Regions from separate parts of the Stenotrophomonas sp. YJH_SMC_110 genome, predicted to be linked through region 1. Evidence: predicted binding sites of a transcription regulator. Region 1 holds the regulator's gene; each other region holds the start of a gene.
What was found. Region 1 encodes FliA, which starts transcription of late flagellar genes. Its sites were predicted from a motif close to TAAAGTTTNNCNNNCNNNGGCCGATAA; they were not measured.

Region 1 (9,780 bases):
TACAGAACGGGCCGTCGGTAGATCCACGCCAGGCGTGGAACGGTTCTTGCACGCACCCCGGCACCCCCTGCCGCAGTGCCCGTGATGTCCGAGAACGAATCCGCCGGCGAAAAGACCGAACAACCAACCGAAAAACGCCTGCGCGACGCCCGTGAACAGGGCAACCTGCCGCGCTCGCGCGAACTTGGCACCGCCGCCGTGTTCGGCGCCGGCGTGCTGGCGGTGATGGCCATGAGCGGCTCGATCGGCCGTGGCGCCACGGCCTGGATGAAGCACGCGCTCAGCCCCGAACAGAGCCTGCGGCAGAACCCGAAGGAACTGTTCGGCCACTTCGGCGACCTGCTGCTGCAGTTCATGCTGGTGATCGCACCGCTGGTGCTGGTCTGCCTGCTGGCCAGCTTCGTCGCCCCGCTGGTGATGGGCGGCCTGCGCTGGTCGCAGAAGGCGTTGCTGCCCGACATCAACCGCATGAACCCGATGAGCGGGCTCAAGCGCCTGTATGGCCCGGAGGCGATTGCCGAATTCACCAAATCGCTGCTGCGCGTGGCCTTCGTCGGCGTCGCCGCCGGGCTGGTGGTCTGGACCGGCTTCGACACCCTGCGCGGGCTGATCCACCACCCGCTGGAAACCGCCATCACCGATGGCCTGGGCTTCACCCTGCGCCTGCTGCTGGCGACCGCCGGCGCGATGCTGGTGCTGGCCGCCATCGATGCGCCGTACCAGCGCTGGAACTGGATGCGCAAGCTGAAGATGACCCGCGAGGAACTGCGCCGGGAAATGAAGGAAAGCGAGGGCAGCCCCGAGGTGAAGGGCCGCATCCGCCAGCTGCAGCAGCAGATGGCCAACCGCCGGATGATGGAGGCGGTGCCCACTGCCGACGTGGTGGTGGTCAACCCCACCCACTACGCGGTGGCCCTGAAGTACGAGGGCGGCGCCATGAACGCCCCCACCGTGGTCGCGCTGGGCGTGGACGAAACCGCCCTGCGCATCCGTGAAGTGGCCGACGGCAACAAGGTGGCGATCGTCTCCGCCCCGCCTTTGGCACGCGCCTTGTATCGGGAAGGCCAACTCGGAAAGGAAATCCCCGTGAGACTGTATTCGGCCGTCGCCCAGGTCCTGTCCTACGTCTACCAGCTGCGCGCCTGGCGCACTGGCCCGATGCCGGACGCCCCGCACATCCAGGTGGATGAATTCGGCAAGGGAGGCCGCCCGTGAGCGCCCAGCCCTCCGCCGGTTTCAACACCCGCCGCGCCCTGGAAATGATCCGCCAGGGCCTTGGCGCGCCGCTGATCGTGCTGGCCCTGCTGGCCATGGTCGTGGTGCCGCTGGCCGCGCCGGTGCTCGATGCGCTGTTCACCTTCAACATCGCCATCTCGCTGATGGTGCTGCTGGCGGTGGTCTACGTGAAGCGCCCGCTGGACTTCACCATCTTCCCGATCGTGCTGCTGATCACCACCATGCTGCGGCTGGCGCTGAACGTGGCCTCCACCCGCGTGATCCTGCTGAACGGCCAGAACGGCCACGATGCCGCGGGCAAGGTCATCGCCGCCTTCGGCGAATTCGTGATCGGCGGCAACTACGCGGTCGGCATCGTGGTGTTCGCGATCCTGACCATCATCAATTTCGTGGTCATTACCAAGGGTGCCGGCCGCGTTTCGGAAGTGACCGCGCGCTTCATCCTGGACGCGATGCCCGGCAAGCAGATGGCGATCGACGCCGACCTCAACGCCGGTTTGCTGACGCGTGAAGAAGCCAAGCTGCGCCGCGAGGAAGTGCGTGAGGAAGCCGACTTCTACGGTGCGATGGACGGCGCCAGCAAGTTCATCCGCGGCGATGCCATTGCCGGCATCCTGATCCTGTTCATCAACATGCTCGGCGGCCTGGCCGTGGGCGTGCTGCAGCATGGCATGCCGTTCGGCGAAGCCGCCGCCACCTACACCCTGCTGTCGATCGGTGACGGCCTGGTAGCGCAGCTGCCGGCCCTGCTGGTCTCCAGCGCCGTGGCCATGCTGGTTACCCGCGCCTCGCGCTCGCAGGACATGGCCCAGGCCATGACCGGCCAGGTGTTCGGCCAGTACCGTGCGCTGGCGATCACCGCCGGCATCATCGGCGTGGTCGGCCTGGTGCCGGGCATGCCCAACGTCGCTTTCCTGACGCTGGCCGCGATCCTCGGCTTCATCGCCTGGAAGCTGTACCGCAAGGGCAAGGCGCCGGCTGCCGATGCGGCAGGCGGTGGCACCGATGCCGCCGCACTCAACGCACTCGGCCGCCCGGCCGCACCGGCACCGACTGCCGAACTGAGCTGGGACGAACTGCGCCCGGTCGATCCGCTGGGCCTGGAGGTCGGCTACCGGCTGATCCCGCTGGTGGACAGCAACCAGGGCGGCGAACTGATGGCGCGCATCAAGGGCGTGCGCCGCAAGCTGACCCAGGATGTCGGCTTCCTGATCCCGTCGGTGCACATCCGCGACAACCTGGAACTGCCGGCCAACGGCTACCGCGTGCTGGTGCACGGCGTGCCGGTGGCCACCGCCGAGATCCACCCCGACCGCGAGCTGGCGCTGGACCCGGGCAGCGCGCTCGGCGCGCTTGAAGGCATCGCCGGCAAGGACCCCGCGTTTGGCCTGGACGCCACCTGGATCCAGCCGCACCAGCGCGCCCAGGCCGAAACGCTGGGCTACACCGTGGTCGATCCGGCCACCGTGGTCGCCACCCATCTGTCGCACCTGATCCGTGAGCACGCGCCGGAACTGCTCGGCCACGAAGAAGTGCAGCACCTGCTGGCCAACCTGGCCAAGAGCGCGCCCAAGCTCGTCGAAGATCTGACGCCGAAGGCGTTGCCGCTGTCGGCGGTGGTGCGCGTGCTGCAGAACCTGCTGGTCGAGCGCATTCCGATCCGCCAGCTGCGCAAGATCGCCGAGGCACTGGTCGAACATGCGCCCAGTAGCCAGGACCCGGCCGTGCTGACCGCCGCTGTTCGCACCGCACTGGGCCGCTTCATCGTGCAGGAGATCGCCGGAATGTCGGCGGAGCTGCCGGTGTTCACCCTCAACCCGCAATTGGAACGTGTCTTGCAGGAGTCCACGCAGGGCAACGGCGCCGCGCTGGAACCCGGACTCGCTGAGCGACTGCACCAGAGCCTGGCCGAATGTGTCAGCAAGCAGGAAGCCCGCAACGAGCCCGCGGTCGTGCTGGTACCTGGCCCGGTGCGCGCCGCGCTGGCCCGCCTGGTCCGCCACAGCGTTCCGTCGCTGTCGGTCCTGGCCTACAGCGAGGTGCCGGAGGACAAGCGCCTGAAGCTGGTCGGAACGATCAGCTGACGCCGCCCTGCGATGCGCCAGAAAACAGACACCACTTTCGAACCAACGCAACAGACAGATACCAAGGGGAACCCGCACCGTGCAGACCACCGACCACCCGAGTTCTCCGACCGCCACCCCGCCGTCTTCGCCCCGTGACCACAGCATGAAAATCAAACGATTCGTCGCCGCCGACATGCGCTCGGCCATGAACCTGGTGCGCAAGGAACATGGTCCTGACGCCGTGATCCTGTCCAACCGCCGGATCGAGGAAGGCATCGAGATCGTCGCCGCCGCCAACTACGACGAGAGCGCCGTGCAGCGTGCACTGGAAGCCTCGCGCCGTGACGTCGCACCGCCGCCGGCACCCAAGCCGCGCACCGCCGCCGACGCGGTGATCGCCGCCGTCACCCGCCGCCGCAGCAGCACCCCGGCGCCGGAACCGGTCGCGGCCACCACCTCGGCAGTGGCCGCCCTCGCCCGCGCCGCCGTCGGTGCCACCGGCCGCACCCTGGACAGCGCCGACGAGATCGTGCCGACCCGGGGCAGCACCGGCTTCGCCGCCACCCTGGCCCGCGCCGCCGTCAACGAACCGGCACCGCCGGAACAGATCTTCGCCCCGTTCGCCGAGGCCATCGTTGCACCGGCCGCCACCGTGCCGGCCAACCGCGCGCGCTTCCAGATCGACCCGCCGCACGAGGCGCATCACGAAAGCGTGGCCCCGGCCGTGCAGCCGCCGCCGCTGCCGACCGCTGCCGTGATCGACGCGCAGCCCGGGATCGCCGCCAGCGAACCGGCAGCGGTCGAAGCCGCTATCGAAGCCAGCCCGGCCCCCATGCTGGCCCCGGCACCGACGCTGACCGTGGTTGCCCAGGACGACGCCGAGATCCGCCAGCTGCGCCAGGAAGTGGCCGGCATGCGCCAGGTGATCGAGCGCGAGATGAACCGCTTCACCGACGAGCGCCTGCGTGGCAGCCCGGTGCGCGCCACCGCGCTGGACCTGATGGACGAGTACGGTTTCGACGCCGGGCTGGCCCGCGACGTGGCCATGCAGATCCCGCTGGAAACCGAAGCCCATCGTGGCCGCGGCCTGATGCTGGGGCTGATCTCGCGCAAGCTGCCGATCGCCCCGGTCGACCCGCTGGAGGAAGGCGGCGTGATCGCGCTGGTCGGCCCGACCGGCGCCGGCAAGACCACCACCATCGCCAAGCTGGCCTCGCGCTTCGCCGAGAAGCAGGCCCCGCGTGACGTCGCCCTGGTCACCACCGACACCACCCGCATCGGCGCCCGTGAACAGCTGTATGGCTACGGCCGCCAGCTCGGCATCGCCGTGCACGAGGCCAACAGCGGCACCGACCTGGACCAGCTGCTGGAACGCTTGAAGGACTACAAGCTGGTGCTGATCGATACCGCCGGCCTGGGCCCGCGCGACCGTGCCCTGGCCGCCCAGCTGCAGTGGCTGCGCGCCGCGCGCCAGGTGCGCACCCTGCTGGTGCTGCCGGCCAACACCAGCTTCGGCGACATGGACGAGGTGGTGCGCCGCTTCGGTGCGGCCAACCTGCAGGGCCTGGTGCTGAGCAAGCTGGACGAGACCGGCCGCTTCGGCAACGCCCTGTCGGTGGCCGTGGACCACGCCCTGCCGATCACCTGGGTGACCGATGGCCAGGACGTCCCGGAGGACCTGCACCGGGCCAGTGCAGCCAATCTTGTACTTCGCCTTGAAGATTTGCGCCGAGCGGCCGATATGCCCTGCAACCCGGAGTTGAACCATGCCGTCGCGTGAGTACGCCAAGCTGACCAAGACCTTCCCGCTGTCGGCCACCCGCAGCGAGCCGCTCGGCCCTGTGCGCACCATCGCGGTGACCGGCGGCAAGGGCGGCGTGGGCAAGACGAATGTGTCCGCCAACCTGGCGGTGGCGCTGGCGGGCATGGGCAAGCGCACGCTGCTGCTGGACGCCGACCTGGGCCTGGCCAACATCGACGTGATCCTGGGCTTGAACCCCACCTTTACGCTGGCCGACCTGGTGGCCGGCCGCTGCTCGCTGGACGACGTCATCGTCGAAGGCCCGAACGGCGTGCTGGTGGTCCCGGCCGCTTCCGGCCGCCGGCACATGGCCGAGCTTGCCCCGGCCGAGCATGTCGGCCTGGTCAACGTGTTCTCCGAACTGGAACGCGAGCTGGACATCATGGTGGTCGATACCGCCGCCGGCATCACCGACGGCGTGCTGACCTTCTGCCAGGCCGCGCAGGACACCGTGGTGGTGGTCTGTGACGAACCGGCCTCGATCACCGACGCCTACGCACTGATCAAGGTGCTGTCGCGCGAGCGCGGCGTGGACCGCATCCAGGTGGTGGCCAACATGGTGCGCGACCCGAACGAGGGCCGCGTGCTGTACGAGAAGCTGACCCGCGTCTGCGAGAAGTTCCTCGCCGATGTCTCGCTGAACTACCTGGGCTGCGTGCCGCAGGATGACTGGCTGCGCCTGTCGGTGCAGCGCCAGCAGCCGGTGGTGAAGGCCTATCCGTCCAGCCCGTCGGCGCTGGCGATCACCGAGATCGCACGCCGCACCGCGCGCTGGCAGGCACCGACCGAACCGCGCGGTGGCGTCGAGTTCTTCCTCGAACGCATCCTCAAGCAGCGTGGGGTGGCCGCATGAAAGGCGCAGCCCACCAGTACAGGGAAGTCCAGCGCTCGGCGGCCAACGAGGTCATCGCCCAGCATTCGGACCTGGTGCGACGCATCGCCCACCACCTGGCCGCGCGCCTGCCGGCCAGCGTCGAAGTCGATGATCTGATCCAGGCCGGCATGATGGGCCTGATCGAAGCCTCGCGCAGCTACGACGCCGACCAGGGCGCCTCGTTCGAGACCTATGCCTCGATCCGCATCCGCGGCTCGATGATCGACGAGATCCGCCGTGGCGACTGGGTGCCGCGCTCGGTGCACCGCCGTGCACGCGACGCCGCCGCCACCATCCGCCGCCTGGAACAGAGCACGGGCCGTGCCGCCAGCGCCACCGAAGTGGCCGCCGCGATGGAGATGCCGCTGCCGGAATACCTGCGCCTGATGGAAGACGCCGCACGTGGCCAGGTGCTGAGCCTGGAGTCGCGCATCGAAGACCAGGGCGAACTGGATACCGTCGCCCAGGGCGGCCCGACTCCACAACAGGTGCTGGAGCGCGGCGAGTTCGGTCGCGAGCTGGGCAAGGCCATCGGCCACCTGCCCGAGCGCGAACAGCTGGTGCTCTCGCTGTACTACGAGCAGGAGCTGAACCTGAAGGAGATCGGCGCGGTGCTCGGCGTGAGCGAGTCGCGGGTCTGCCAGATCCATGGCCAGGCCGTGCTGCGCCTGCGCGGCCGCCTGAAGATTTTCGAGGCCGTCGACGCCGGCCTGGAAGAATGAACATCCCCGAGGCGACTGCCCCCGGCCGCCCGGAATGAACAACAAAGGAACTCTGCTTTGAACAAGAACATGCGCATCCTCATCGTCGACGACTTCTCGACCATGCGTCGAATCGTCAAGAACCTGCTGGGCGATCTGGGCTTCACCAACACCGCCGAAGCCGAGGACGGGCATGCCGCGCTGTCGCTGCTGCAGAGCCAGCCCTTCGATTTCGTCGTCACCGACTGGAACATGCCGGTGATGACCGGCATCGAACTGCTCAAGGCGATCCGTGCCGACGCCAAGCTGAAGACCCTGCCCGTGCTGATGGTCACCGCCGAAGCCAAGCGCGAGCAGATCATCGAAGCGGCCCAGAACGGCGTGAACGGCTACATCATCAAGCCGTTCACCGCGCAGACGCTGGAAGAGAAGCTGGGCAAGATCTTCGAACGCCTGGCGGCCAGCGCCTGATGGATACCACGGTCGACAAGAACGCCCTCGCCCTGCGCCTGCAGGAAGCCCTGGATGCCCTGGAGTCCGGTGACGAAGCCGCCTGGCGGCAACGCATCGACGGACTGGTCGCGCTGCGCACGCAGCCGATGATGAGTGGCCTCTCGCGGCTGGCCCGCGAGCTGGGGCAGGCCCTGGGCGAACTGCCGACCGTGCCCAGCGAGGCCGGCGAACTGGACGATGCGTGCGCACGTCTGGACCACGTGGTGGCGATGACCGAACACGCTACCCACCGCACCCTGGACCTGGCCGAGGAATGCCGCAGCCTGACCGAGCAGCTGCGCGCCGAAGGCCTGCAGCCAGGCCAGGACGTGCAGCTGGAGCGCATCCGCCACAACCTGACCGAGATCGCCCTGACCCAGAGCTACCAGGACCTGACCGGGCAGATCATCCGTCGCGTGGTCGGCATCGTCCGCCGCGTGCATGAAGGCTTCGGCGCGCTCGGCCTGCCGCCGGAACAGCATCGCACCGACCCGGAACTGGCCGGGCCGGCACTGAAGGGACTGGACCGCCACGCGGTCTCGCAGAACGACGCCGACGACCTGTTGTCGGATCTGGGGCTGTAAGCATGAGCGCGGTATCCGACGACATCACTGCCGATTTCATCATCGAGGCACAGGAAATCCTGGATCGCCTCGGCGAACAGCTGGTGTCGCTGGAGCAGGCACCGCAGGACACCGAACAGCTCAACGCGGTGTTCCGGGGCTACCACACGCTCAAGGGCGGCGCGGGTTTCCTCGGTGTCACCGCCATGGTCGAGCTGTGCCACGCCGCTGAAGAGGCGCTGGGCGCTGCACGTGCCGGCCAGGCCGTGCTGCAGGCCCATCACTTCGACGCCGCCCAGCAATCGCTGGACTACCTGCAGTCGATGCTCGATGCCGTGTCTTCCGGCACCGAGCCGGGCTATGCACCGCCGGACCTGATCGCCCAGTTCGACGTGCATGGCGGTGCAGCAGCGCCTGCCGCCGCTGCCGCCGCACCGGCGGCCGGTGCCGGCGACCTGATCACCGACGACGAGTTCGAGGCGCTGCTCGACCAGCTGCACGGTGGCAACGCACCGACTGCGGTGGCGCCGGCAAAGAAGGCCGACGACGGCCTGATCAGCGAAGATGAGTTCGAAGCCCTGCTCGACCAGCTGCACGGTGGCGCCGCACCCGGCGCCAGGCCCGCGGCTGCGGTGGCGCCGGCACCGATCGCCGCCCCGCGCCCGGCCACCGCACCGGCACCGGTGGCCAAGCCGGCCGCCAAGCCGCTGGCCGAAGCCGAACACACCGTGCGCGTGGACACCAAGCGCCTGGATGCGATCGTCAACCTGATCGGCGAACTGGTGCTGTCGCGCAACCGGCTCAAGACCCTGCGTGCGCGCCTGCGCGACGAGGAGCTGGACCGCGCCGTGTCCACCCTGGACATCGCCACCGCGCGCCTGCAGTCGGCGGTGATGCGCACCCGCATGCAGCCGGTGGGCAAGGTATTCTCGCGCTTCCCCAAGGTCGCCCGCGACGTCGCCCGCTCGCTGAAGAAGGAAGTGGACCTGGAGCTGATCGGCGCCGAGACCGAGCTCGACCGCAACCTGGTCGAAGCGCTGGCCGACCCGCTGGTGCACCTGGTCCGCAACGCCATCGACCATGGCGTGGAAATGCCCGACCTGCGCGAAGCGCAGGGCAAGCCGCGGATGGGCCATGTGCGGTTGTCGGCGCAGCAGGAAGGTGACTACGTCAGCATCGAGGTGCAGGACGATGGCGCCGGCATCGATCCGGAAAAGCTGCGCGCGAAGGCACGCGAGAAGGGCCTGATCGATCCGGAAGCCGCCGCCCGCCTGAGCAGCGAGGAGTGCCTGCACCTGGTGTTCCTGCCCGGCTTCTCGACCAAGCAGCAAGTCACGGATATTTCAGGACGCGGCGTCGGCATGGACGTGGTGCAGTCGCGCATCCGCGAACTCAGCGGGCAGATCCAGATCCAGTCGGAGCTGGGCCGCGGCAGCCGCTTCCTGATCCGCGTGCCGCTGACCCTGGCGATCCTGCCGACCCTGTTGGTGCAGGCCGGCGAGGACGTCTATGCGCTGCCGCTGGCGCGCGTGATGGAGGTACTGCACGCGCCGCGCACCTCGCTGGGCTGGTTCGATGGCCGTGCCGTGCTCGACCGCCGTTCGCACACGCTGCCGCTGGTCGATCTGCGGCAGTGGCTGGATGTGACGCCGGCCGCATCGACCCTGCTGACCATCGTGGTGCTGCAGGCCGGCGAAGCGCGCTTCGGCCTGGTCGTGGACCAGGTCCGTGGGCGCGAGGAAGTGGTCATCAAGCCACTGCCGAAGGCCCTGCGCGGCCTGCGCGGTTACGCCGGTGCAACCTTGATCGGCGATGGTCGCATGGCGCTGATCCTGGATGTGGATGGCCTGCGCAGCCCGCACGACTGACCCGCTTGCTGAACCCGTAAAACCGTGAAGTCGCACCAGTAGCCCGTACCGGTGTCTCAAGTCCCATTCATACAAGCCGATACCGGATCCATGGATAGACTCAGCCTCATTGGACTCTTTCTCGCCCTGGCCTCGCTGGTCGGTGGCAGCATCCTCAAGGGCGCCGGCCTGGCGTCGTT
Region 2 (9,780 bases), on a different contig from region 1:
CTCACGCCCAGCTTGCCGGTCATGAACAGCGTGTATGGAAGCACCGACAGCGGCAGTTCCATCTGCTGGCGGATCTCTTCAGCGAAGTCCTCCGGCAGCGGCAGGTCCGCGGTGCGGGGCACCGCGATCAGGAACTCGTCGCTGCCATGCCGCCACAGCTTGCCACGCCCGCGCAGGTAGGACTGCAGGCGCTGCGCCACCAGTACCAGCGCCTGATCGCCCACTTCGGCACTCATGTTCTCGTTGACCGATGCGAAGTGGTCGATGTCCACGTGCATCAGCATCAGCGCAATGCCGCCGGAGGCCGCCTCGGCAACCATCGCCTGCAGCTCGGGGTTGCCGGCGCCAAGGCGGTCGGGGGCATCATCGATGCTGACCGGGGGCAGGTTGGGATTCCACATAGGCTCAGTATTCCGGTGAATCGACGGCGGCCATGCTGGTCGCCTGGTAGGGGAGGTGGACGTCGATCAGGGTGCCCTCGCCATGCGCGGATTCGATCCGCACGTGGCCACCGACGCTCTGCGCGCGCTCGCGCATCACGATCAGGCCGAGGCCGCGCGGGCCGTCCGGATCGAAGCCTTCACCATCATCGCGGATCTGCAGGTGCAGGCCACGCTGGCTGACGTCGCGCAGCTGCAGCAGGACCTGGCTGGCGCGCGCATGGCGCAGCGCATTGGTCAGGCTTTCCTGTGCGATGCGGAAGCAGGCTTGTTCGATGCTGTTGTCGGGGCGGTGCGGCAGCGGCTCGATCTCGGCCAGCAGCTCCACCGGCGAAGAGCGGAACAGCACCCGCGCCTGCCAGCTCAGCGCCGCCTCCAGGCCCAGTGCATCCAGCTGCGGCGGGCGCAGCAGGGTGGAGATGTCGCGCAGCTTGGCCACGGTGGTGTCGGCCAGGCTGACGATCTGCGCCAGGTCCTCGCCACGACGCTTCGGATCGTCCTCATCCTGCGCCGCATGCGCCGACAGCTTGATCGCGGTAATGGCCTGGCCGATGTCATCGTGCAGGTCGCGCGAGATCGCGCGACGCTCGTCCTCCTGCAGCGAGAACAGCCGCCCGGCCATCGCCTGCAGCTCGCGATTGCTGGTTTCCAGCGCCCTGCGGGTGCGTTCGGAATCGCTCAGGTCGCGTACGATCAGCAGCTTGCAGTCACGACCGCCGTAGCGCACTTCGCCCACCGCCAGGCCGGCATGGAAGCTGCGGCCGTCCGCACGCTGCATGGCCACCACGCTGCTGTGGCCCGGCCCCAGGTGGGGCTGGCCGGCGCGCAGCTGGCTGCGCACCCGTGGCAGGTCGGCGGCAGCGACCAGTGCCGACAGCGGCTCGCCCAGCAGGGTGTGGCTGCCGTAGCCGAACAGGCCGGCGGCCCAGGCGTTGGCGTACAGCACGTGCTCGTCGGAGAGGATCACCACGCCGTCGGGCAGTACCCGCACCAGCTCGCGGAACTGTTCCTCGCGCTCGCGCAGCAGGCGCCGCGACTGCTCGCGCTCGGTCACGTCCTGCAGCGTCCCCAGCACGCGGCTGCGGCCGGCTTCGTCGATACCGCTGGCCGCCCGCAGGTGCACCATCAATGCACGGCCGTCCATCGACAGCAGCGGCAGCAGCACGTCCACCTGTACCGGCTCGCCGGAGCACAGTTCGGCCAGCAGCTGTTCGGTCTGGGTGGCGGTGGCCGGGTCGGCCGGCACCAGCAGCTCATCGAAGCGGTGCCAGCGCCGGGCCTCGGGCGGGCGGCGGCCGAGCAGGCGATAGACCTGGTTGGAATAGCGGCCCAGCCCGGTGGACGGGTCCAGTTCCCAGGCGCCGATGCGGGCCAGCTCATGGGCTTCCTCCACCCGGGCCAATGCCTGGTCGCGGCGCAGCTGGGCCAGATCCTCGGCGGTGCGGTCGATGGCGATCAGCAGGCGGGCGTTGTGGCCGTCGTAGCTGATGGCGTTGGAGCGCAGCTCCATCTGCCGCAGCGCGCCATCGCGCAGCTGCAGCTGAGCGCGCAGGATGCACAGCTCCTCGGGCGCCTCGCGGATCGCCTCCAGCTTGGTCTGCAGGGCCTGGTCCTGGCCCGGCGGCCACAAGGCGTCGATGGTCTGTTCCAGCAGCTCGTCGCGGTCCCAGCCGAAGGCGCTGCAGGCGGCGGGGTTGGCATCGAGGATCGCCAGCGTGTCCAGGTCGTAGACGAGGATCGGCCCGGGGTTGCCCTCGAACATCTGCCGCAGGCGCAGCTCGGAGGCCTGCTGGCGCGCATGGGTATGCAGCACGTGTTCGGCCAGCGGGCGCAGCAGCAGATAGAGCAGGCCCGCGCTGGCCAGCGCGAAGAACGAGCCCTTCAGGCCCTGCCACAGGGCCGCCTGCTGCGGATCGGGCACCAGCGCCTGCACCACGCTGTCGGTGGAGATCATCCAGGCCAGCGCCATCACCAGGTAGCTCAGCACCACCCGGCGCCGGTCACGGCTCAGCGCCTGCGCCATCCGCGGGTCGGGAACTGGGGCGTTGCCGGTCGGTTCTGCGGGCATGGACGGGGCGGGTGACAGGGGCGCCGGTCATCTTACCCCGCAGCGTGCCGTGACCACTCAATTATCCGCCGCAGGCGCCGTTAACCACTGCGTGCCCCGCTGACGGGCGTGTCATCCGGAGCAAGATCGCGTGGACCAAGGGATCATCGCCAGCCTGCTGCAGCACCCGCTTGCGTCGGCGCTGGTCATCGTCGACCGTGCCGGGCGCCCGCTGGCGGCCAATCCGGCCGCGCGCGAGCATGGCCTGCCGGCCACCGTGGCGACCTATGCGCCGATGCTGGAAGATCTGCGCCTGATGGCCGCCGATGGTGGCATCGTTGCCTGCACGCTGCCGGGCGGCCCGCGGGGGCACTACGACGGTCACCTGCGTGCGGTGCACGACGGTGCCGGCAACCTGCTGGCGTTCACCCTGAGCATTCCCGAGCCGGTGCCGGTCGATGCGGGCGGGCGCTGGGAGCTGGCACTGGACAGCGCCGGCCACAGCCTGTGGGACTGGGACATCCCCAGTGACCGGGTGGCGCGCACGCCGGCGCTGGGCGACGAGACCGCCACTGAATTGCTGTCTCGCGTGCACGGCGAGGACATCGCCCAGGTGCGCGCCGCGCTCGACGAGCACCTGCGCGGGCACAGCGAGCAGTACAGCGCACAGTTCCGTTTCCGCCAGGCCGATGGCCAGTGGCGTTGGGTGCTCGATCGCGGCCGCGTGGTCGCTCGCACCGCCGATGGCCAGCCCCTGCGCATGGTTGGCACGCATACCGATATCGAGCAGCAGAAGCAGCTCGAATCGCTGCTGCAGGAACAGCAGCTGCACCTGAGCGAGGCCCAGCGCATCGCCAGCATGGGCAGCTGGTCGTTTGATCCCAACAGCGGGCATTTCTGGTGGTCGCCGGAACTGCGTTCGCTTCTGGCACTGGAGCAGGGCGCCGTTCCGGGCCAGCGGCGGTGGCTGAAGCAGCTGCATCCACGCTCCCGCGGCGCGCTGCGCGCGGCATGGCGGCGGTTGTGGCGCGATGGCCGCGCTGCCAACCTCGAGCTGGAGCTGACCCGCGGCCATGAGCCTTCGCAGCACCTGCGGCTATGGATGCAGCCGCTGCTGGACATGGACGGGCAACCCAAGCGCCTGCTCGGCCAGGTACAGAACATCACCGAACAGCACCAGACCGATGCGTTGATCCGCTGGCGCACCGAACTGCTGAACCGGGTCTCCGCGCTGGGCCGCATCGGCGGCTGCGAGATCGAAGTGCAGACCCGCAGCATGCAATGGACCGAGGAGTGCTACCGCATCCATGGCCTGCGCAAGGAACCGATCACCCTCGACCAGGCGCTGGCGCTGTACACGGAGGACTCGCGCAACGCGTTCGAGGCGGCGCTCGCCCGTATCGCCAACGGCGGCCTGCCCGAGCAGCTGGACCTGTGCTTCTACCGCCAGTCCGGCCTGCGCGTCTGGGTGCAGGTGCTGATCGAACTGGACCGCCGTGACGGCCTGCCGCCGCGGTTCGTTGTCCTGTTCCGTGACATCACCCGCGAGCGCGAAGCCAACGAGCGCATCGAACTGCTGGCCCACTACGACCTGCTGACCGGCCTGCCCAATCGCGTACTGCTCGGCGAACAGACCGCCGAAGCCATCGAGGAAGCACGCGACCGCGGTACCTCGCTGGCCATGCTGTTCATCGACCTGGACGGCTTCAAGACCATCAACGACAGCTTCGGCCACGCCACCGGCGATGCGCTGCTGAAGGCCGCAGCCACCCGCCTGCACCAGAACCTGCGCAACAACGACCTGTTCGGCCGCTTCAGTGGCGATGAGTTCATCGTGGTGCTGCGCGACCTGGCCGAGCCGGAAGATGCCGGTCATGTCGCCCGCAAGCTGATTGCCTCGCTGGCTGAGCCGCTGCGCCGTGGCGAGACCACGTTGAAAGTCGGCGCCAGCGTCGGCATCGCGATGCTGGGCGATGCGCAGACCGATTTCGACTCACTGCTGCGCGCGGCCGACGCCGCGATGTATGCGGCCAAGGAAGCCGGGCGCAACACCTACCAGTACTACAGCCAGGACGCCCTGGCCCGCATCCAGCGCCGGCTGGACGTCGAGCATGCCCTGCATGGGGCGATCGAGCGCGACGAGTTCAGCCTGGCCTACCAGCCGCTGCTGCACGCCCACCGCGGCGAGCCACCGGCGATCGAGGCACTGTTGCGCTGGCACCGCCCCGGCATCGGCTACTGCAGCCCGGCCGAGTTCATTCCCATTGCCGAAAAGTGCGGCGAGATCGTGCGCATCGGCGACTGGGTGCTGAACGAGGCCTGCCGCCAGGCGACCGCCTGGGACCGTGCCGGACTGCACTTTGATCGCATCGCGGTCAACGTGTCGGCGGTGCAGCTGCGTGATCGCGGCTTCGCCGAGCGCGTGATCGAGATCTGCCATGCCCATGGCTGGCCGCCGCAACGGCTGGAACTGGAGCTGACCGAGTCGGCGCTGATCCGTGATACCGACATCCTGCGCCATTGCTTCGACGTGCTGGAACGGCACGGCGTGCCGCTGGCGGTGGATGACTTCGGCACTGGCTTCTCCAACCTCAATTACCTCAACCGCTTCCCGGTGGGGCGCCTGAAGATCGACCGCAGTTTCGTGCAGGGCATGCTGCATGATTCGGGCACGGCCGAAGTCACCCAGGCCATCGTCCACCTGGGCCACGCGCTGGGCATGAAGGTGGTGGCCGAAGGCGTGGAAACCCACCAGGAAGAAGACATGCTGCGCCGCCAGGGCTGCGACGAGATCCAGGGCTACCTGTACTCGCGCCCGCTCAGCCCGCGTGATCTGGCGCAGTGGCTGCGCCAGCAGCGCCCGGCGCCAATGCGCACCGACGCCAGCGGCGAAGCGGTGCTGGTGCGCTGAGGGTCTGCGCTGGCGGATGCCGGCGCGGTGTGGCCTGACTCTGGTGCGCCCAGCTCTGGTGGGTGCCGACCGTTGGCCGGCACGGATGCCCTGGCGCTCGCGATCATCCACGCATGGCGTGGAACTACCTGGGAAACTCCGCCTTCAACTGCATGCGCAGGGCCTCGACGATGGCCGCATAGCGCCGCTTCTGGACCAGGTAGCTGGCCAGGAACAGCGGCAGCACCAGCAGCATCGGTGCCACCATCGGGCGCATCGCCACCAGTGGCAACAGCAGCAGTGACAGGATTGCCACGAACCAGCTGCACAGGCCGATCACCCGCACCTCGTGCCGTCGCGCGTTGAGAACGATGCGTCCACGCATCACCGGGAAGTAGCGCAGGCCGAAGCTCGGTGCGAAGCTCTCGCGGAACGCCATGCTGCCATCGGGCAGCGCATGGAAGGCCAGTTGCAGCCATCTGTCCTGCGGCAGGTCACGTTCCAGGCTGCCCAGCGAGAGCCGGGCCTGCATGGCCGGTGACGCCGCAATGCGTTCGTTGAACAGGGTGATGCCCCAGCTGAAATAGCCGGCCACCCAGGCCATCAGAAGGACGGCTTCGATCAGGAGCACTGCGATCAGGGCGATGGCCATCGGTCTTCCATGAACGGGACCGGTGGATCATGCCATGCGGGACGGCCGATCCACGCAGGACGTGGATCTACTTCAGGGCTTCGCCATCCAGGCCCAGGTCCCATGCCAGGCCCAGCAGTTCATCGTCGGCTCGGGAGGGGGTGGGGCGCGCATCGGCCAGCTGCTGCAGTTCGAGCAGTTCCTCGCGGGCCACGTCTTCCAGCCGCTGCAGCTGCTCACGCACGCTCGCATTGCGCGGGCGCTCGGTGTCGGTGAGGGCGGGCAGGGCGCGGATCAGGGTCATGGTGCGCGTACAGGATGCATCCAATGGCAGGTTACAGGCAAAGGCCCCGGACGAACCGGGGCCTTGCGGGCTGCCTGCGAGGGCAGCGGACATCAGGATCAGAACAGCTCGACGGTGCCGGCGCCCATGCTCTGCTGGGCGACGGGCTTGTGCGGCGGGCGTTCCCATTCGCTGCGCAGCTCGCGCAGGCGGTTGCCGGTGCGCTGCAGCGCGGTGGCGATCTCTTCGTCGAACACGCCGCCATTGCGGTGCAGCAGTTCCTGCAGGGCCACCGCTTCGCGGTTGATCGCGGTCAGGCGGTCCAGGTGGGTGTGCACGCCGCCCAGCGCCTGGGTGGCGATGTCTTCGAACTGCAGGGCACGCACGGCTTCGGCCACGCTGCCATCGATCGCACGGGCGCACTCGGACACTTCGCGCATGCCGTCGCCCAGCGAGGCGTTGATCTGCGCGACGTTGTCGAGCATCGCTGCTGCTTCCTGGCGGGCTTCGCGGGAGCGGTCCATGTCGCGCGAGGCCATGTGCGAAACCGTCTCGCGCACCTTGGCGATGGCGTCCTTGGAGCTGTGCGCCAGCTTGCGGATCTGCTCGTTGAAGGTGGTCGAGCGCTCGGACAGGTTGCGCACTTCGTCGGCGACCACGGCGAAGCCACGACCGGCTTCACCGGCGCGCGCCGCTTCGATGGCCGCGTTCAGCGCCAGAAGGTTGGTCTGGTCGGCGATCGACTTGACGTCTTCCAGCAGCGCGAAGATGCCATCCAGGTGCTGCGCCATCTGGTCGATGTGCTGCACGGTGGTGCTGCTCTGGCCGCTCACCTGTTCCAGCGCTTCCACCAGCTGTTCCATGCGATGGCTGGCGTGCTGGGCGAAACGGGCGACGTCGAGGCCGGCATTGCCTTCATCACCGGCGCGGTCGACGATGCGCGACAGGGCCTGGCTCTGCTGGCGCGACTTGCGGTTCATGGCATCGAAGCTGCCGCCCAGGCTGGAGACGGCCTGGCGGATCAGGTCACGGGCGCGTTCCACTTCGCCACGCGAACCGTCGATCTCGTTGCCGACGAAGTTGCGCAGCTCGGTCAGCAGCTGGTCCTGTTCGCGCAGGACACGGGCGTGCTCGGGGGAACGATGTGCCTGTGCGCGGGTGGTCCACCACGCAAAGCCGAGCCAGCTCAGCGTCATCGTGGTCAGGATCGCCCAGCGCAGGGCGGCCGGCCATTCGAAACCGATGGCGAAGGGGAGCAGCAGGGTCAGAGCCAGGGGGGCGGCCAGACGGATGAAAATGCGTGAGTACATGGACGTTCTCGGGAGGTGCACGGAGGATGTATCGGCCGTACCCCCTTTCTCTTTAACGTCGATGTGCCTCGAAGTGCATTCTGAATGCGCCGGTTTTCCGGCGCCTTGGCGGCCTCGGGGTCAGAGCCCTTTCCGTGCCGGAAAGGGATCCGACCCCTTGGGCAGGCGCAACGGGGTCGGATCCCTTTTCCATGGAAAAGGGCTCTGACCCCACACCCTCAGGCCAGCAGGCGGTCCACGGCCTCGATCATCGCCTTGCGGCTGAACAGGAAGTCCCAGTAGCTGCCGCCCAGCTGGCGCCACAACACCGCCGAACGCACCGCGGCCAGCAGCAGGGCACGGATCTCCGCCACCACGCCGGCCTGGCCCAGGTAGTGCGGGTTGCCCTGCACCATCACCCGCGGTTTCAGGTGGCTGATGGTGTCGGCATACAGGCCGCCGAGGTTGGCCAGTACGTCCGGGTGGCCACTGTCGCCCAGTTCGGTGGCCTGGCGCTGGGCGCGCTCGATGCCCGAGGCGACCTTGTTCACGGTCGCCCCATCCTGCACGAAGCGGCGCTCCAGCTGCAGCACCGACAGGGCCAGCTTGGGCAGGATCGGGTCCTGGCCCTGGCTGCGGAAGTAGTTGTGCAGCAGGCGCAGGCCGGACTTCAGTGCATGACGGTCACCGAACACCGCCTGCGGCGAGGACGCATCGACGCGGAACACGCTGTCCACGGCGGTGCGCACGGCGGCGGCGTCGGAATGGCCGGTATCGGCGATGCGGCGCACCTGCTGCAGGGCCTGGGCAATGCCGGCCAAGGCCAGGACGCGGTCGTCGACAGTGAAACTCATGCAGCGATTACCTCAAAAGGGGAGGGGGTGGTGCGCAGGCGTTGTTCCAGCGGCGCATCGGTGGCGGCGATCACCGCGCCGCCCAGGCACACATCACCGTCATACAGCACCAGCGATTGACCGGGGGTAACGGCACGCTGCGGGCGCGCAAAGGTGACCAGCACGCTGCCATCGTCCAGGACCTGGACCGTACACGGCTCGTCGGGCTGGCGGTAGCGGGTCTGGGCGGTGCATTCGAAGCGCCGTGCCGGCGGTGAGCCGGCGATCCAGTGCGCGGTTTCCGAACGCAGGCGGTCGGACAGCATCCACTTGCTGTCGCGGTCCTGGTCCACGTACAGCACGTTGCTGGCCACATCCTTGCCAACCACGTACCACGGCGCGGCCGGGCGGCCACGCACGCCGCCGATGTTCAGGCCCTCGCGCTGGCCCAGGGTGAAATAAAACACGCCCGGGTGTTCGGCAATCACGCTGCCGTCGGCCGGGTCGAGGATCTGGCCGGGCTTGGCCGGCAGGTAGCGGCCGAGGAATTCGCGGAAGTCGCGCTCGCCGATGAAACAGATGCCGGTGGAGTCCTTCTTGGCGTGGGTCGGCAGGCCGACGTCGCGCGCGATCCGGCGCAGGTCGCTCTTTTCCAGGTCGCCGATCGGGAACAGGGTGGCTGCCAGCTGTTCCTGGCCCAGTTGATGCAGGAAGTAGCTCTGGTCCTTGGATCGATCGGCGCCGCGCAGCAGCAGCCACTGGTGGCCGCGCTGGGCCACCCGTGCGTAATGGCCGGTGGCGATGCGCTCGGCGCCCAGCTCGCGGGCGGCGTCCAGGAAATGCTTGAACTTCACTTCACGGTTGCACAGCACGTCCGGGTTCGGGGTGCGGCCGGCCGCGTACTCGGCCAGGAAGTGCTCGAACACGCCCTGCCAGTACTCGCTGGAGAAGTCCCGGAAGTGGAACGGGATGCCCAGCAGGCCGCACACGGCCACCGCGTCGCGACGGTCATCCTCGGCACGGCAATCACCGCTGCCATCGTCGGCCCAGTTCTGCATGAACAGGCCGGCCACGGCCTCGCCCTGCTGTACCAGGCGCCAGGCGGCGACCGAGGAATCGACGCCGCCGGAGACGCCCACCATCACACGCGGAGTGCTCATGCGACCTCCCGGACCAGCGAAAGCGGGTGGCGCTGGCCACCCAGGTAATCCGCCACCACCTGCCACACCAGCGGGCTGCGCTGGCGCTCGCCGGCGGCCTGCAGCTCGGCCGGGGTCAGCCACAGCGCGCGGTCGATGCCGGTGTCCAGCGGCTGCGCCGGATCGTGCGAAACCGGGTGCGCCGCGTAGCAGAAGCGCAGGAAGGCC
Region 3 (9,780 bases), on a different contig from region 1:
GCAATACTCGATCGGGCGCAGGCCGGTGGCCTTCAGGAAGCGCCGCTGCAGGGTGCGCGGCTCCAGCCCGGAAATCTCACAGATCGCACCGAGCGTGGCGCCTCGCGCAGCGGTGGTATGCAGCCAGCGTTGCGCCTTCAGTACGTCGCGATCGCCGTGGGCGAAGTTGGCACTGAAACGCTCGAGATCCTGCTGGATCGCCGCCGGAACCGTGATCCCCAGCTGCTGCGCCACGGAACTCGCCACCCCCTGGCCGTGCAGCCGGTACAGCAGGCGCAGGGCGAGGAAGCGCCAGGCCTGGGAACCGGCCACCGTCAGCAGGTCGCCGTCATCGACCAGCGCGCGCTCGCTGGGTACCCAGCTGGCCGACTGCCCCTGCAGGCCCGGATGGCGCCCGAGATCCGGACCACTGACGGTGCGCCCAGCCAGCAGACCGGCGCGTGCCAGCATGCTGACACCGTCGCTGGCGGCAGCCAGCAGACTGCCACCGTCGTAATGCGCGCGCAGCCAATCCAGCAGCACCTCATCGGCGCGCAGGCAGACGCCCTGGCTGATCTGGCCAGGCACGGCGATCACGGCGGGGATGTCCGCCTCGAGCATCTCCGCGCCGGCAATGCGATGCACGCCGGTCTGGCTGGCCGGCACGATCCAGCGGGTCACCAGGACACGCTTGAACGGACGGCGCTGCTGCTGGGCAAGCCGGTTGGCGACATGTGCCATCTCGGTCAGCACGGAGGCGGCCGACGGGTCGCCTCCCGGGTATTCGACCACCGCGACCTCGACGAATCCTTCGTTCCTGAATCCTTCCACAGACCATCTCCTCGGTTCGTTGCAGGCCGTCCAGCGGCCGGTTCAGGCGCAGGGTAGGAACTGCCACGACGGTGGGGCTATGAAGAAAGTTGCAAAGTGCGCTGAATGCGCCGTCAGCGACGAGACCTTGACCCTGGACCAGACTCAAGGCTTCACAATGAGCGGCAGCATCCGCAGGAATCCGCCATGAACATTGGTCAACTGGCACGCCGGGCCGGCGTGCCGATCGATACGGTGCGCTACTACGAACGCCAGCAGTTGCTGCCCACGGCGGCACGCTCGGCCGGGGGCTACCGCATCTTCGGTGAGCAGGACCTGCGCCGGCTGCGCTTCATCCGCCGCGCCAAGACGCTGGGCTTCAGCCTGGAAGAAATCGCCGAACTGCTGGCGCTCAGTGACCGCCACTCACAGGACATGGGCAGTGTGCGCGACACGGCGCAGGCCCGGCTGCAGGACATTGCACAACGCATGGCCGAACTGCAGCGCATGCACACCGCGCTTTCTCAGCTGGTCGACGCCTGCCCCGGCCACGGCACGCTGGATCAGTGCCCGATCCTGGCGGCGCTGACCGACGACGCGGCATAGCAACGCGCGTGAAGAAAAGTGCAACAAATGCTTGCCAACCCCCGGGGGCAAGGCTATTATTTCGCTCCTCAGCGACGTGGGGCCATAGCTCAGCTGGGAGAGCGCCTGCATGGCATGCAGGAGGTCAGCGGTTCGATCCCGCTTGGCTCCACCAATCTTTCGGCATTAGGCCGTCGAAAGGTCGCTAAAGAACATTGATGAGAATTGCGTCCCCATCGTCTAGAGGCCTAGGACATCACCCTTTCACGGTGGCGACCGGGGTTCGAATCCCCGTGGGGACGCCACTCATCACGAACAACGAGGACCCGGCCGATAACCGGGTCTTTTTTGTTCACCGCCTACCGGCATTCAGGTTGTGGCGTTGCGGTTCCCCTGCCCTCGTGGCGATGGTCGAACCGGAACGAAAAAAGTTCAAAAAAAACTTCCACAAACTTGAACACGCAGGTATGATAGGCGGCTCGGTAACACGGGGCCATAGCTCAGCTGGGAGAGCGCCTGCATGGCATGCAGGAGGTCAGCGGTTCGATCCCGCTTGGCTCCACCACTTTCGACATTAGGCCGTCGAAGGTTCTACAACTTGAAGTTTTTCGTGCGTCCCCATCGTCTAGAGGCCTAGGACATCACCCTTTCACGGTGGCGACCGGGGTTCGAATCCCCGTGGGGACGCCAGTTTCAAAACGGACTCTGCTCCCGGCAGATCATCCGGAGTTTCATGGGGCCATAGCTCAGCTGGGAGAGCGCCTGCATGGCATGCAGGAGGTCAGCGGTTCGATCCCGCTTGGCTCCACCACTTCGACATTAGGCCGTCGAAGGATCTACAACTTGAAGTTTTCGTGCGTCCCCATCGTCTAGAGGCCTAGGACATCACCCTTTCACGGTGGCGACCGGGGTTCGAATCCCCGTGGGGACGCCAATTCTTGAAAACCCCGACTCCGATCGGGGTTTTTCTTTGCCTGTGATTCCTGGGAAGGCCCTATCCACGCATGGTGTGGATGGCTTCACCCCGATTACGGCTCAGAACCGCCGATACATCCCGATCGATGCCGGTGCCGTGGGCGCGAAACCAAACTGTGCGTACAACCGATGCGCCTCGCCATCGGCCAGCAGGCTGACGTACGCCGATGGCGGCAGGTTGGCCTGCATCCAGCCATCCAGGCGCCGCATCACTTCCTTGCCCAGGCCCTGCCCCTGCAACCGCGGCAGCACCGCGATATCACAGACCTGCAGGTGGCAGCCGCCATCGCCGACGATACGGCCCATCGCCACCAGCTCAGTGCCCTGGTAGGCACACACGCCGAACAGCGTATTGGGCAGCGCGCGGGCGGCCGCTTCCCGGGCCTTGGCACTGAGGCCTGCAAGCACGCGCAACCGGCAGTAGTCCTCGACCGTGGGCACGGCTTCGCGGAACTGGCAGGTGATGGAATCAGTCATGCGGCATCTCCAGATGGGTCGGGCTATCCTGCCGCATCCACGTCGCAGCCGCTGCGACCCAGGCCCCCAGAGTCCCATGTGCTATTCCGCCCTGATCCGCGCTGACTACGCCAAGCTGGTACGCGAGTTCGGCGCCATCCTGTCGCTGGAGGAGTTCGCCGAACTGTACGCACACGATCCAGGCAAGAAGCGGCCGAAGACGCCGAAGGCGATGGATGACGGGTTCGCCGGTGCGCGTACCGAACAGGGCCGGGACATCGTGGCGAAGATCCAGCAATGGCATGCGCAGGAGCAGCAGGCGCTGGAGGCTGAACTGGTCCGGCAGCGCGAACGACGCGATATTGCCCATGCCACGCTGGCCACCCGGCCCACGCAGAAAGCGCGCAATGACCTGCGCGTGGCTGGCAACCGCATCGAGCGCGCGCAGGCCCGGCTGGACGACCTGCATCGGGTGCAGCTGCTGCCGCGCGACAACCGCATTTTCCCCGGCACCTACGCGCCGGTGATGGTCAGCGAGAACGGCCGGCGCGTGATCAAGCCGATGCGCTACCAGTGCCGGTTGCCGGACAAGCCGGCGCGCAACGACGTGCTGTACCCCGGCACCTACAACGCGCGGCGCGACAGCCTGGAAGGTTACTGGCGGGGTGCGTTCGGACTGCGCCACGGCGTGGTGGTGGTGCAGGCTTTCTACGAGCACGTGCCCCGCCACGCCATCGCCGGCCGCAGCCTCGGTGCCGACGAAAAGGAGCAGGACGTGGTGCTCGAATTCCGCCCCGATCCACCCCGCGACCTGCTGCTGGCCTGCCTCTGGGCGGAATGGGAAGGACCGGAAGGCCGCCTGCTTTCGTTTGCCACGATCACCGACACACCGCCCAGCGACGTCGCCGCTGCCGGGCATGACCGCGGCGTGGTACCGATCCGCAGGGAACACCTGGACGCCTGGCTCAACCCCGAACCGGATGATCTGGCGCGCCAGTACCGCATCCTCGATGACCGCGAGGAAATCCGTTACGTGTACGAGGAAGCGGGCTGAGCGCCGGACGCGAATGAAAAACCGCGCGTGGGCAGGGCTCCTGGATCAGGGGTTGCCGCCGCGCATCGCAGACGTGAGGATTCAGCCCCCGCAGCTTCCCCCTGCCGGTGCGTGGCGAGCGGCTCAGGCCTTGGCGCTGGAGCGTCCCACCGCACGCGCCAGCGCCCGCGACAGATCGGCCGACAGGTACGGCTTGACCAGCAACAGGCCGGCCAGCATCGGCGCAGGCAGCTGCTCGGCCAGCATCCCGGTGGCCAGCACGAACGGAATGCCACGCGCCGAAAGCGCTGCAGCCACTGGCTCACTGGTCTCGTTGCGGGCCAGCCGGTAATCCAGCAGGGCCACGTCAGGAGTGCTCTGCTCCAGCAGCCGCAGGGCCTCGGACACACTCGCGGCAAGCCCGACCACAGTCGCACCGGCATGCACCAGCTGCATCTGCAGCAGGGCCGCACTCATCTCGTCGTTCTCGACCACCAGCACCCTCAGGTCCTGCAACACTGTCATCAGCTACCGCTCCTGGAGGCAATTGCACGTCGGGAGTATAGCTACCAAGGGGCCAATGCCGACAGGAACCGCCCTGATAGGCTCTCCTACTAGGCATCTCCTGCCGACCTCGGTTACACTCGCACGCTGCCTGCCGGTGTGGCGGAATGGTATACGCAGCTGACTCAAAATCAGCCGGGGGTGACCCCATGAAGGTTCGAGTCCTTTCACCGGCACCACTGCATCAAAGGCCAGGTCCATGACCTGGCCTTTTGCATTTCCCGGACCGGAGCGCCGACACTGGCGAGGATGCCCCAGCATGCCCCTCCCACGCTCGCCGACATACTGCGCGCCCATCGCCACCTGCGGGGGCAGCCCCGCGACTGCTGGACGTACGCCCACGTCAACGCCGTCGTGTCACCCCGCTGAAACGAAAATGTGACAACCGACAAGGTTGTGAATAGCACTAGCGCACACTTTTCTTGCCAGCCTCACCTACTTCTGCCTATCGTGATCCCAGCCGGATCTGGGGGCGGGGGAATGCATGACGTTGCGTGCGGCACTGTTTTTCATGGTCACGCACGCGCTCGTCATTGCCTTGATCGGCCCGCAGGACCCGGTTGGCTCCTACCTGATGCTGATCACCGCCCCCCTTCTGGCCGCTCTGGCCTGCGTGCGACGCGCGCGCGACAGCCAGGCGGCCTGCAAGTGGCGAACGCTGGGCGCTGCCGTCGGCCTGTTCTCGCTGGCCCTGCTGGCCCTGCTGTATCGCAATGTGGCCGGCCTCAGCCCTGCGCAGATGACCGCCTCGTCGCTGATCCTGTATGTGTTCTACCGGATTCCGCTGACCTACGTTGCCGCCAGCCCAGGCGGCGGCAACCGCTGTATCCGTGCGGTGGACCTGGCGGTCATCGCGCTGCTGTGGTTGCTGTACTTCGTGCATACGCGGGCGATGGCACACCTCAACACCGCATTGTGGACGCAATGCCTGCACACCCTGAGCAACGTGCAGAACAGCCTGGTGTTCTGCTTCGCGCTGATCCGCTTCCTGGCCGAGGACAATGCCGACCGCCGCGACTTCTTCCGCACGTTGACGATCTACGCGCTCGGCTACTTCCTGATGGCGCTCTACATCAATACCTGGCAGCCGCAGGTACCCGATGGTGGCTGGGGCGACCTGCTGATCAGCGGGCTGTTCGTGCTGCTGGCAGTGCTGGCCGGCAGCACGTACCGCCCACCGGCGGTGGCTGTGCCGCGCAACCTCCGCCGCATCGTCGATGCCGGCGTGCCGCTGATGCTGCCGTTGCTGCTGATGATGGTGGCGCTGCTGGTGGCACGCCTGCAGCCGACCCTGGCCACCGTGGGGTTCATCGGTGCCATGCTCGGCCATGCCCTGCGCAGCGTGCTCACCCAGGTGCAGATCCAGCGTGAGCGCGACGAGCTGGCGCTGCTGGCCCGGCGCGATCCGTTGACCGGGCTCGGCAACCGGCGCAACTTCGATGAAGCGCTCGGCAGCGCGCACGGCCGCGCCCGTCGCCAGGGCGTGGGGCTGGCGGTGCTGATGATCGATATCGACCACTTCAAGCGACTCAACGACACCTACGGGCATCCGGAAGGTGATCGCCGCCTGCAGGCGGTCGCCGCGATCCTCGACGGCTGCCTGCAACGCGGTGATGACCTGCTGGCCCGCTACGGCGGCGAGGAGTTCATCGCCGCCCTGCCCGCGCCCGACATCGGCCACGCCCTGGGCCTGGGCGAGCGCCTGCGCGCCGCCGTGGAAGCCGCCGCCCTGCCCGCCGCCCAGGCCCACGTGACCATCAGCATCGGCGTGGCCTGGCAGGCCGCGCATGACCAGGGTGACCCGCGCAGCCTGGTCGAGCGTGCCGACCAGGCCCTGTACCGGGCCAAGCATGCCGGCCGCAACTGCGTGCACGCCGCCCCGGCCGTCGAGGCCGGGGAACAACACGCCGACCGCCGCGCCTAGACCGCGCGCAGCACCGCCGCACCATGCAGGTGCCCCGCCCCACCCTGCACGCGGAAGCTGGCCACCGTCTGCAGCAGCTGCGCCGACTGTTCTTCCATGCTGCGCGCCGCGGCCGAAGCTTCCTCGACCAGCGCGGCGTTCTGCTGGGTGCCCTGGTCGATCAGATCGACGGCATGGTTCATCTGCTGGATGTCGTCGCTCTGCTGCTGCGCGGCCGTGCTGATCTCGGACATCAGGTCGCTGACCCGGCGCACGTTGACCACGATCTCGTCCATGGTGCGGCCGGCGCTCTCAACCTGCGCGGTACCGGCACCGACATTGGCCACCGACGCATCGATCAGCTGCTTGATCTCCTTGGCGGCACTGGCCGAGCGCTGCGACAGTTCCCGGATCTCGGTGGCGACCACGGCGAAGCCACGCCCGTGTTCGCCCGCACGCGCGGCTTCCACCGCGGCGTTCAGGGCAAGGATGTTGGTCTGGAAGGCGATGCCGTCGATCACGCCGATGATGTCGACGATGCGGCGCGAGGACGCGTTGATCACCGCCATGGTTTCCACCACTTCGTGCACTACGTTACCGCCGCGCGCGGCGACATCGGCGGCACCACCGGCCAGCTGACTGGCCTGCCGTGCGTTGGTCGCGGTGCGCTGCACGGTCTCGGCCAGGCCCTTCATCGACACCGCGGTCTCTTCCAGCGACGCTGCCTGCTGCTCGGTGCGCTGCGACAGATCGCTGTTGCCCTGCGCGATCTCGGTGGCGCCGACGGCGATGGTGTCAGCGGCGAATTTGATCTGGCCGATGATCGCGGCCATCGCCTCGACCAGCGAATTCACCCCTTCGCACAGCTCGGCGATCGGCCCGGTCTTGTCGGCGGTGGCCACGCGCCGGGTCAGGTCGCCCTCCTTGGCGGCCGCCACCACTTCACGGGTCTGCGCCACGGCACGCTGCATGGCCTGGTTCTCATGCACCTGCGCGGTGATGTCGGTGGCGTACTTGACCACCTTGAACGGCTTCCCGTTGAGGTCCAGGATCGGGTTGTAGGACGCCTGGATCCAGACCTCGCGTCCGCCCTTGCCGAGGCGCCGGTACTGGCCGGCATCATATTCGCCACGGCCGAGCTTTTCCCAGAACTGCCGATACTCGGCACTGCAGCGATACTCAGGTTCGACGAACAGCGAGTGGTGCTGGCCACGCACATCATCCAGGCTGTAACCGGTGGCAGCCAGGAAGTTGTCGTTGGCCGACAGGATGCGGCCATCCATGCTGAACTCGATCACCGCCTGCGACTTGTCGATCGCCGCCAGCTGGCCGGCCGAGTCGGCCGCCTGCAGCTTCTGCGCAGTGATGTCAGTGGCGAACTTGACCACCTTGTACGGACGCCCCTGCCGGTCCAGCACCGGGTTGTACGAGGCCTGGATCCAGATCTCGCGCTGGTTCTTGCCAAAACGCCGGTACTGGCCCGCGTCATATTCGCCACGACCCAGCCGCGCCCAGAAGTCACGGTATCCGGCGCTGCGCGCCTGCTCGGGGTCGACGAACAGGGAATGATGCTTGCCCTGGATCTCCTCCAGCCGGTAACCCATCGCCTGCAGGAAGTTCTCGTTGGCCTGCAGGATGGTGCCATCGAGGGCGAACTCGATGACCGCCTGGACCCGGTGCAGCGCCGCGACCTGCGCCTCCAGCTCGGCACGGCCATCGGCCGCCGCCTCGACGTCGCTGCGGTGCTGCGGTGCCAGCGCGCCCAGCAGGGCGCGCCACGGCGACCAACGGGTATGCAGCTCGGCCGGCGCCTGCGCGCCCGCCGTAAAGCCTGGAATGAGCATTGTCTGATCCTCGGTGTCCGGTAAGCGGTTGCGACCCGACGGGCGGGATGCCCGGCGGCAACTTCAGTTGCTTGGGACTACAGGTACCGGCAGGCACCCCTCGAGCGGCTGGCAAGAACGTCTGGTGCGGGTGCGATCGGCATAGGGAGCGGCGGAACACACAGCGCGGGCCGCCCGTCGGGGGCAGCCTGGGGTCCTGCAGCGGGCGACTTGAGCGGGATCCAGAGGGAATATCGGCGATGCGATCGGTGGCTTTAGCCGGATTCCGCGACGTCCATCGCATCTTCAGATGCTGCTGCAGGGATGCGGTAGACAATCGCGATGCACTTCACATTCTGCTCACGCGCGACAGGGGCACCGCCGAGCGGTTTCGCCAGGCGCCGGCTGGGCAGGTTCTGCTCGGCACCGGGTGTCGTCAGGGCATATGTCGCGCGTTGTCGCCGTCACTGGGCATAGCCTTGCCCGGCACGCGGATGCAGTTCAAGCGGAAAAGGTTTGCATGACCAACGGGAGATCCGATGGCAGATGAAACTGGCCAGCATGCAGCGAACCGCAGGACGCTCACTGACACGGAGATCGCATGTTCCCACGCCTGGCCAGTTTCCTCATCCTGGGCCTGTGCAGCAGCGGCGCCTTCGCTGCCGACGCCACCTACCGCCCCAGCTTCCATCCCGACCAGCTGAAGGGCCCGCCTGCCGGGCGCCCGAACGAAGTGCTGGTACTGGGCACCCCCCACTTGTCCGGCCTGCCCAAGTCCTTCCAGCCCGCCTTGCTTGAACCGTTGCTGCAGCGACTGGTCGCCTGGAAGCCCGAGCTGATCGCCACCGAAGACCTGTCAGGCCTGCAGTGCGATTTCATGCGTCGCTACCCGGCACGCTATGCGGAGAGCGTGGCCACCTACTGCTTCGACACCACCGCTGCGCAGGCTGCGACCGGACTGGACGTGCCTACGGCGAACACCCAGGCCGAGCACCTGCTTGCGACCTGGCCGGACGAGCCGACGCCCGCCCAGCGTCGTCGGCTCGCAGCATTGTTCCTGGCAGCGGGTGAACGCGGCTCGGCGCAGGTGCAGTGGCTGCGCCTGCCTGCGTCTGAGCGCAAAGGCGGTGATGGACTGACACCTGCCTTGGTCGAGATCCTCGAAAAAGGCCTGGTTCGCCGCAATGAAACCCACCTGATCGCCGCCGAGGTCGCCGCCCGCCTCGGGCAGGAACGCCTGTGGGCCGTGGACGACCACACGGCCGATTCGCCCACGCCCGCCGAGGATGAAGCGGCGGCCAGCGCGGCCATCACCGGTGCCTGGAACAATACGCACTCGCGCGCGCGGCGGGAGGCCGATGAACGCCTCGTGGCCGATCTGGACAAGCCCGGCGGTGTCATGGCGCTGTATCGGGACTACAACAGCCCGGCGGCGGCGATGGCCGCCTACCAGAGCGACTTCGGCGCGACGCTCGTCGAGCCGTCCTCCAAGGCGTTCGGCCGGATGTACGTCGGTTACTGGGAAACCCGCAACCTGCGCATGGTCGCCAACATCCGCGACGTGCTGAGCCAGCATCCTGGCAGACGCATGCTGGCCATCGTGGGTGCCTCGCACAAGGGCTACTACGAGGCCTACCTCAATCAGATGCATG

Region 2: AC5P6H_RS10940 (methyl-accepting chemotaxis protein) is a predicted target of FliA. The motif match lies at 7,630-7,656, and genes of this name have one in related genera.
Region 3: AC5P6H_RS12150 (methyl-accepting chemotaxis protein) is a predicted target of FliA. The motif match lies at 8,380-8,406, and genes of this name have one in related genera.

Annotation. Positions count from the first base shown of each region.
Region 1 covers NZ_JCAFSM010000013.1:22,369-32,148, forward strand. Annotated here, with positions in the region: gene flhB (flagellar biosynthesis protein FlhB) at 85-1,215, shown strand; gene flhA (flagellar biosynthesis protein FlhA) at 1,260-3,320, shown strand; gene flhF (flagellar biosynthesis GTPase FlhF) at 3,466-5,082, shown strand; gene AC5P6H_RS18670 (MinD/ParA family ATP-binding protein) at 5,069-5,956, shown strand; gene AC5P6H_RS18675 (RNA polymerase sigma factor FliA) at 5,953-6,699, shown strand; gene cheY (chemotaxis response regulator CheY) at 6,757-7,149, shown strand; gene AC5P6H_RS18685 (protein phosphatase CheZ) at 7,149-7,754, shown strand; gene AC5P6H_RS18690 (chemotaxis protein CheA) at 7,757-9,601, shown strand; gene AC5P6H_RS18695 (flagellar motor protein) at 9,692-9,780, shown strand, end outside.
Region 2 covers NZ_JCAFSM010000005.1:1,722-11,501, forward strand. Annotated here, with positions in the region: gene AC5P6H_RS10915 (EAL domain-containing protein) at 1-401, opposite strand, end outside; gene AC5P6H_RS10920 (sensor histidine kinase) at 406-2,508, opposite strand; gene AC5P6H_RS10925 (bifunctional diguanylate cyclase/phosphodiesterase) at 2,639-5,398, shown strand; gene AC5P6H_RS10930 (hypothetical protein) at 5,523-6,029, opposite strand; gene AC5P6H_RS10935 (hypothetical protein) at 6,097-6,312, opposite strand; gene AC5P6H_RS10940 (methyl-accepting chemotaxis protein) at 6,411-7,601, opposite strand; gene hflD (high frequency lysogenization protein HflD) at 7,820-8,434, opposite strand; gene mnmA (tRNA 2-thiouridine(34) synthase MnmA) at 8,431-9,573, opposite strand; gene AC5P6H_RS10955 (NUDIX hydrolase) at 9,570-9,780, opposite strand, start outside.
Region 3 covers NZ_JCAFSM010000005.1:269,406-279,185, forward strand. Annotated here, with positions in the region: gene AC5P6H_RS12085 (GlxA family transcriptional regulator) at 1-810, opposite strand, end outside; gene AC5P6H_RS12090 (heavy metal-responsive transcriptional regulator) at 997-1,395, shown strand; tRNA gene AC5P6H_RS12095 (tRNA-Ala) at 1,474-1,549, shown strand; tRNA gene AC5P6H_RS12100 (tRNA-Glu) at 1,604-1,679, shown strand; tRNA gene AC5P6H_RS12105 (tRNA-Ala) at 1,864-1,939, shown strand; tRNA gene AC5P6H_RS12110 (tRNA-Glu) at 1,989-2,064, shown strand; tRNA gene AC5P6H_RS12115 (tRNA-Ala) at 2,110-2,185, shown strand; tRNA gene AC5P6H_RS12120 (tRNA-Glu) at 2,233-2,308, shown strand; gene AC5P6H_RS12125 (GNAT family N-acetyltransferase) at 2,410-2,826, opposite strand; gene AC5P6H_RS12130 (SOS response-associated peptidase family protein) at 2,903-3,859, shown strand; gene AC5P6H_RS12135 (response regulator) at 3,983-4,363, opposite strand; tRNA gene AC5P6H_RS12140 (tRNA-Leu) at 4,496-4,581, shown strand; gene AC5P6H_RS12145 (GGDEF domain-containing protein) at 4,887-6,326, shown strand; gene AC5P6H_RS12150 (methyl-accepting chemotaxis protein) at 6,323-8,149, opposite strand; gene AC5P6H_RS12155 (DUF5694 domain-containing protein) at 8,730-9,780, shown strand, end outside.